Linked DNA regions of Marichromatium purpuratum 984. The protein of the gene in region 1 interacts with the protein of each later gene in a pairwise test. Links are inferred from orthologs where the notes say so. Each region holds a gene or a part of one and is shown on either strand. Other genes may lie near its edges. The genes, in order: ligA and leuS.

What was found.
Region 2: the proteins of ligA (region 1) and leuS interact in binary tests that used the Escherichia coli proteins (3 or more experiments, as listed by UniProt). The link is inferred for Marichromatium purpuratum 984 from one-to-one orthologs.

What each region holds. Positions count from the first base shown.
Region 1 is NZ_CP007031.1:487,987-491,332, forward strand. What follows is about bases 287-3,320. They hold ligA (NAD-dependent DNA ligase LigA), read left to right. Parts: upstream 287-686; coding sequence 687-2,954; downstream 2,955-3,320. Other genes in these bases: MARPU_RS02235 (cell division protein ZipA), read left to right, coding at 287-690. Also shown: more of MARPU_RS02235, read left to right, coding at 1-286. UniProt on the Escherichia coli protein: DNA ligase that catalyzes the formation of phosphodiester linkages between 5'-phosphoryl and 3'-hydroxyl groups in double-stranded DNA using NAD as a coenzyme and as the energy source for the reaction.
Region 2 is NZ_CP007031.1:192,503-195,941, forward strand. Bases 56-3,182 are described here. They hold leuS (leucine--tRNA ligase), read left to right. Parts: upstream 56-406; coding sequence 407-2,959; downstream 2,960-3,182. Other genes in these bases: MARPU_RS00890 (LPS-assembly lipoprotein LptE), read left to right, coding at 3,030-3,182. In the rest of the region: more of MARPU_RS00890, read left to right, coding at 3,183-3,439.

The DNA.
Region 1 (3,346 bases):
GTGGGGGCCATCCTGATCCTTGCCCTCTATCTCTGGGAGCGTGGTCACGAACTCGAGGACCCCGCCGGTCTCGATGACGATGATACTGCCGGGCACGCGCGCGCCTCGACCCGCGCCAAGCGCGAGCCGGCGCTCGGCGACTTCGATGACGGTGACGCGCCGCGCGAGGCCCGTCGTCGCGAGGCGCGAGAGGACGTCCCCGAGGACTTCGATGACACGCTGGAGGCCGTGCACCAGCAGGCGCTCGAGCCGCCTGCGCCCTTGTTGTTGCAGGTGAGCGTGGTCGCTCCGGACGAACGGCCGTTCGCCGGCGAGGCGCTGATGGACGTGGCCGAGACCTGTGGCCTGCACCCCGGCGAGATGGAGATCTTCCACTACACCGATACCCTCGACGGCGAGCCGCGTTACGCCTTCAGCATGGCCAACATGGTCAAGCCCGGTATCTTCCCCTTCGACGAGATGGAGACCTTCTCCACCCCCGGGCTGTTGCTGTTCGCCCAACTCGAGGGCGAGCCGGAGGACATGGCGGTGTTCGACGAGATGATCGCCACCGCCCGCAAGCTCGCCACCATGCTCGACGGCGAGGTTCATGACGATCACCGCAAGCCGTTGTCGATCAAGAAAGAAGAAGAGATGCGCCGCGCAGTGCGTGAGAACGAGCGCCTGTGGGCCGGAGTGACCCTGAATTGAACCCGCCCGATTCGGCGCGCGCCCGCGCCGAGGCGCTGCGCGCCGAACTGCTCCATCACAACTATCGCTATTACGTGCTCGACGATCCAGAGATCCCGGACGATGCCTACGATCGTCTGTTGCGCGAGCTGCTGGCGCTCGAGGCCGAATACCCCGAGCTGGTCGGCCCCGACTCGCCGACCCAGCGTGTCGGCGCCGAGCCGCTGGCGGCCTTCGCCGAGGTCGAGCACCGGCTGCCGATGCTCTCGCTCGACAACGCCAAGAGCGCCGAGGAGCTGGCCGCCTTCACCGCGCGCGTGGGCAAGGCGCTGGGGCGCGAGGCGGTCGACTTCGTCGCCGAGCCCAAGCTCGACGGACTGGCGATCAATCTCACCTATGAGGATGGGGTGCTGACCCGTGCCGCCACCCGCGGCGACGGCCGTCGGGGCGAGGACGTCACCGCCCAGGTGCGGACCGTGCGCAGCGTGCCGCTGCGGCTGCGCGGTGCCGACTGGCCGCGCCTGCTCGAGGTACGCGGCGAGATCGTGCTGCCGACCGAGGGCTTCGCCCGGCTCAACGCGCGGATGCGCGAGAGCGGCCAGCGCACCTTCGCCAACCCACGCAACGCCGCCGCCGGCAGCCTCCGTCAGCTCGACCCCGCGGTCACCGCGACCCGACCGCTGGCCTTCGTCTGCTACGGCTTCGGCGCGGTCGAGGGCGGGCCGGCGTGCGCGACCCAGTTCCAGATGCTGCAGGCGTTGCGCGACTGGGGACTGCCGCTCTCGCCGCAGCTCGAACGGGTGAGCGGGCTGGACGGCTGCGATGCCTATCAGCGTCGCATCGGCGCGCAGCGCGAACAGCTGCCCTATGACATCGACGGGGTGGTGTTCAAGGTCGACGCGCTGGCCGACCAGCAGGCCCTCGGCTTCGTCGCCCGCGCGCCGCGCTGGGCGATCGCCTTCAAGTACCCGGCCCAAGAGGCGCTCACCCGGGTCGAGGCGGTCGAGTTCCAGGTCGGGCGCACCGGCGCCGTCACCCCGGTGGCGCGGCTCGCCCCGGTCCAGGTCGGCGGCGTCACGGTTGCCAACGCGACCCTGCACAACATGGACGAGGTGGTGCGCAAGGACGTGCGTATCGGCGACACCGTCTATGTGCGGCGTGCCGGGGATGTCATCCCCGAGGTGGTGCGGGTGCTGGTCGAGCGCCGTCCCGCCGACGCCAAGGCGGTGGCGCTGCCCGCGCACTGTCCGGTGTGCGGTGCCGATGTCGTCCGTCCCGAGGGCGAGGCGGTGGCGCGCTGCTCCGGCGGGCTCTATTGCCCGGCGCAGCGCAAGGAGGCGCTCAAGCACTTCGCCTCGCGTCGCGCGCTCGACATCGAGGGGCTGGGCGACAAGCTGATCGATCAGCTCGTCGAGCGCGAGCTGGTGCACGGACCGGCCGATCTGTTCCGGCTCGATCAGGCGCAGCTCGCCGGACTCGAACGCATGGGCGAGAAGTCGGCGGCGAACCTGATCGCCGCGCTCGATCGCGCCCGCTCGACCGATCTCGCCCGCTTCGTCTATGCACTCGGCATCCGCGAGGTCGGCGAGAGCACGGCGCGCGCGCTGGCGCGCGGCTTCGGCTCGCTGGACGCGCTGATGGCGGCGCGCGAGGGCGATTTCGTGCAGCGGCGCGGGGTGCGCGGGATCGGTCCGGTGACCGCCGCAGCCCTGGCCGCAGCCCTGGCCGATGCTGCCGATCCAACCTCGGGGGTGACGCCGGTCGATTGGCTGCTCGGGCTCGGCGTACGTGGTCTGACCCAGCCGCGCGCCGAGGCGCTGGTCGAGCACTTCGGCACCCTCGAGGCGCTGCGCGCGGCCGACGCCGAAGACTTGCGCGCCGAGACCCGGAGCCTGATCGAGGGCATCGGCCCGGTGGTCGCGGCGCACATCGTCGCCTTCTTCGCCCAGCCACACAATCGCGAGGCGATCGCGGCCTTGCGCGAGGTCGGCGTGCACTGGCCGGAGCAGGGCGCAGCGGAGGCCGATGACGCCCCGGTCGAGCCCGCAGCCCGACCGCTCGCCGGTCTGACCCTGGTCATCACCGGCACCCTGAGCCGCCCCCGGCCCGAGATCAAGGCGTGGGTCGAGTCGCTGGGCGCGCGGGTGAGCAGCAGCCTCTCGGGCAAGACCGACTATCTGCTCGCCGGCGAGGCCGCCGGCTCCAAGCTCGCCCGCGCCCGCGACCTCGGTGTCGAGGTGATCGACGAGGCCGGCCTCGAGGCGCTGATCGGCGGCGCTGGGTAGGGCCGCCAGCCGTCAGTCGCCAGCCGCCAGCCGCCAGCCGCCAGCCGCCAGCCGCCAGCCGCCAGCAAATTGAACCGCTAAGACTCAAAGGGTGCAAAGAACGCGTTTTAAAAGCGCTTTAGCGGCCACTTTTTATGTGGAAGCTGGTACTCGACGACAGCGGTAAAGACGATCGAGACGAGCAGGGGAGGCTCTGCCCGCCAGTCACCAGTTGGTGGGCGGGCTCGTCTGTCGCCGCTGACGCCGGTGTGCACGCCCACTGTCGGCTGGGGGCTGATCGCTGGTAGCTGGCGACTGTCGCCCCTTCCCCCATTGCCCGGCGGCGGCGGCTGATGCAAGATTGGGGCGCGGGCTGGCGGTCTCGCCCGCGGGGTTTCACGGCGGCATGCCGC
Region 2 (3,439 bases), 300 kb from region 1 along the record:
CCGGGGCGAAGACAGCGGGCATCGGGCGACACCCGGTGTGGATCGCGTCGACTCCAGCATAGCAAAAGGGCGCTAGCGGGACTCGGCGGCTAGGATTTTGAACCGCAAAGACACCGGGGGCTTGAACCGCAAAGGCGCTAAGAGCGCGAAGATGAAGAAAGGCTTCCAGCTGCCAGCCTCCAGTGAGGGGGCTGGCTTGTCTCGTCGCGTCGCGGTTGACCGCACACCGATACTGGAGGCTGTTCGCTGAAGGCTGTCGCTCTCTTCGCGTCCTTTGGGTCTTTGCGGTTCAATCTCTCGATCGCCGGCCACCGACGGCTGCCTCCCCCCCGGTCGCCGTGCATCATCGAGCTGGGTTATGCTTTCGTCATCATTCCAACCCCAGTTGTCACAAGACCGAAGACCCATGCAGACCGATTACGATCCGTGCGCCGTCGAGGCCGCGGCCCAACGCTATTGGGAAGAGCACCAGTCCTTCAAGGCCGTCGAGGACAGCTCGCGCGAGAAGTTCTACTGCCTGTCGATGTTCCCCTATCCCTCGGGGCGGCTGCACATGGGGCACGTGCGCAACTACACCATCGGCGACGTGATCGCACGCTACCAGCGCATGCTCGGCAAGAACGTGCTCCAGCCGATGGGCTGGGACGCCTTCGGCCTGCCGGCGGAGAACGCCGCGATCACCCACGGCATTCCGCCGTCGCAGTGGACGCGCTCGAACATCGCCTACATGAAGGACCAGCTCAAGAAGCTCGGCTTCGGCTACGACTGGGATCGTGAGCTGGCCACCTGCGACCCCGACTACTATCGCTGGGAGCAGTGGCTGTTCACCCGGCTGATCGACAAGGGCCTGGCCTATCGTGCCAAGGCGATGGTCAACTGGGACCCGATCGACCAGACCGTGCTCGCCAACGAGCAGGTGATCGACGGGCGCGGCTGGCGCTCCGGTGCGCCGATCGAGAAGCGCGAGATCACCCAGTGGTGCGTGCGCATCACCGACTACGCCGAGGAGCTGCTCACCGCGCTCGACGGTCTCGACGGCTGGCCGGAGCGGGTGCGCACCATGCAGCGCAACTGGATCGGCCGTTCCGAGGGCGTGCACATGACCTTCGGCGTGGCCGACAGCGACGAGACGCTGGGCATCTACACCACCCGCCCGGACACCGTGATGGGCGTGACCTATGTCGCCGTCGCCGCCGAGCACCCGCTGGCGCGTCGCGCCGCCGAGACCGATCCGGCGCTCGCCGCCTTCATCGAGGAATGTCGCCAGGGCGGGATCTCCGAGGCCGAGATCGAGACCATGGAGAAGAAGGGTCATCCCCTCGGCATCGACGCCATCCACCCGATCACCGGCGAGCCGGTGCCGATCTATGCCGCCAACTTCGTGCTCATCGGCTACGGCACCGGCGCGGTGATGGCCGTCCCCGCGCACGACCAGCGCGACTGGGAGTTCGCCGAGCGCTACGGCATCGCCAAGCGCGCGGTGATCCGCCCGGCCGATGCCGAGAGCTGCGACATCAGCGCCGCGGCCCTCACCGACAAGGGCGTGCTGTTCAACTCCGGCGAGTTCGACGGTCTGACCTCCGAGCAGGCCTTCGACGCCATCGCCACCTGGCTCGGCGAGCAGGGCAAGGGCGAGCGCACCGTCAACTTCCGCCTGCGCGACTGGGGCGTGTCGCGCCAGCGCTACTGGGGCTGTCCGCTGCCGGTGGTCAATACCGCCGACGGCGAGGCGCGTCCCGAGACCGAGCTGCCGGTGCGTCTGCCCGAGGACGTGGTGGTCGACGGCTCCGGCTCGCCGCTCAAGCGCATGCCCGAGTTCTCCGAGCTCGGTAACGGCGAGACCCGCGAGACCGACACCTTCGATACCTTCTTCGAGTCGAGCTGGTACTACGCCCGTTACTGCTCGCCGGACTGCGACACCGCCATGCTCGACGAGCGCGCCAAGTACTGGCTGCCGGTCGATCAGTACATCGGCGGCATCGAGCACGCGGTGCTGCACCTGCTCTATGCCCGTTTCTTCCACAAGCTGATGCGCGACGAGGGCCTGGTCGACTGCGACGAGCCCTTCACCAAGCTGCTCACCCAGGGCATGGTGGTGGCCGAGACCTGGTATCGCGAGGACGCCGACGGGCGCAAGCAGTGGTTCAATCCCGCCGAGGTCGTGCCGGTGCGCGACGACAAGGGGCGGGTGGTCTCGGCGGTGCTCGAGGCCGACGGCGAGCCGGTGACCTACGGCGGCATCGAGAAGATGTCGAAATCGAAGAACAACGGTGTCGATCCGCAGACGCTCACCGAGCGCTACGGCGCCGACACGGTGCGGCTCTACACCATGTTCACCTCGCCGCCGGACCAGTCGCTGGAGTGGAACGACGAGGGTGTCGAGGGTGCCTTCCGCTTCATCAAGCGGCTGTGGGCGTTGGCCGCCGCTGAGGCCGAGACGATCCGCGCCGGTGCCGCGCCGGCCGACCTCGACGAGGCGGCCAAGGCCGCGCGTCTGGAGATCCACGGCGCACTCAAGAAGGCCCTGTTCGACTATCAGCGCAACCAGTTCAACACCGTGGTGTCGGGCTGCATGAGCATGGTCAACACCCTCTATCGGCTGGAGTCGGCGGCGCGCGCGCAGGTGCTGCGCGAGGGCGTGAGCATCGTGCTGCGGCTGCTCGGCCCGATCGCGCCGCACGTCACCCACCATCTGTGGCGCGACCTCGGCTTCGGCGACGACATCCTCGCCGCGCCCTGGCCCGAGGTCGACGAGTCGGCGCTGGTGCAGGACTGCATCGAATACGTGGTGCAGGTCAACGGCAAGGTGCGCGCCAAGATCAAGGTCGCGGCCGACGCCGACAAGGTGGCGATCGAGGCCGCCGCGCTGGCCGACGAGCACGCACGCAAGTTCATCGGCGACAAGACCGTGCGCAAGGTGATCGTGGTACCGAAGAAGCTGGTCAACATCGTCGCCTGAGGTGCGCCCCTCCTCGGGGCCGCTCCCGGCGAGGGGTGTCGCGAGACGCGAGAGACGGAGTGAGCAACGAATGAGCCGATCGATGCCCGGTGGCCGGGGTCCGTGGATGGTGCTGCTGACGGCGGTGCTGCTGGCGCTCGCCGGCTGTGGCTTCCAGCTGCGCGGCAGCGTCGAGATCCCGCCGACGCTCAACCCGCTCTATATCCAGGCCGATGCCGGCTCGCCGGTGCGGCGCGCCCTGCTCGATCTGCTCGCGGGCAGCGACGTCGAGGTGACCCGCAACGCCACCGAGGCGCGGATGGTGTTGCGCATCCTCGCCGAGACCAGCTCCTCGCGGGTCGCCGCGGTCGATATCAACGGCAAGACCCTGGCCTACGAGCTGCACTACATGGTGCAGTTCGACGCCCTCGGCGAGGCTGGGGTGCAGCTGGTCGCGCCGCAGGGTCTGGATCTGGTGCGCACCTTCGACAACCCCGACGT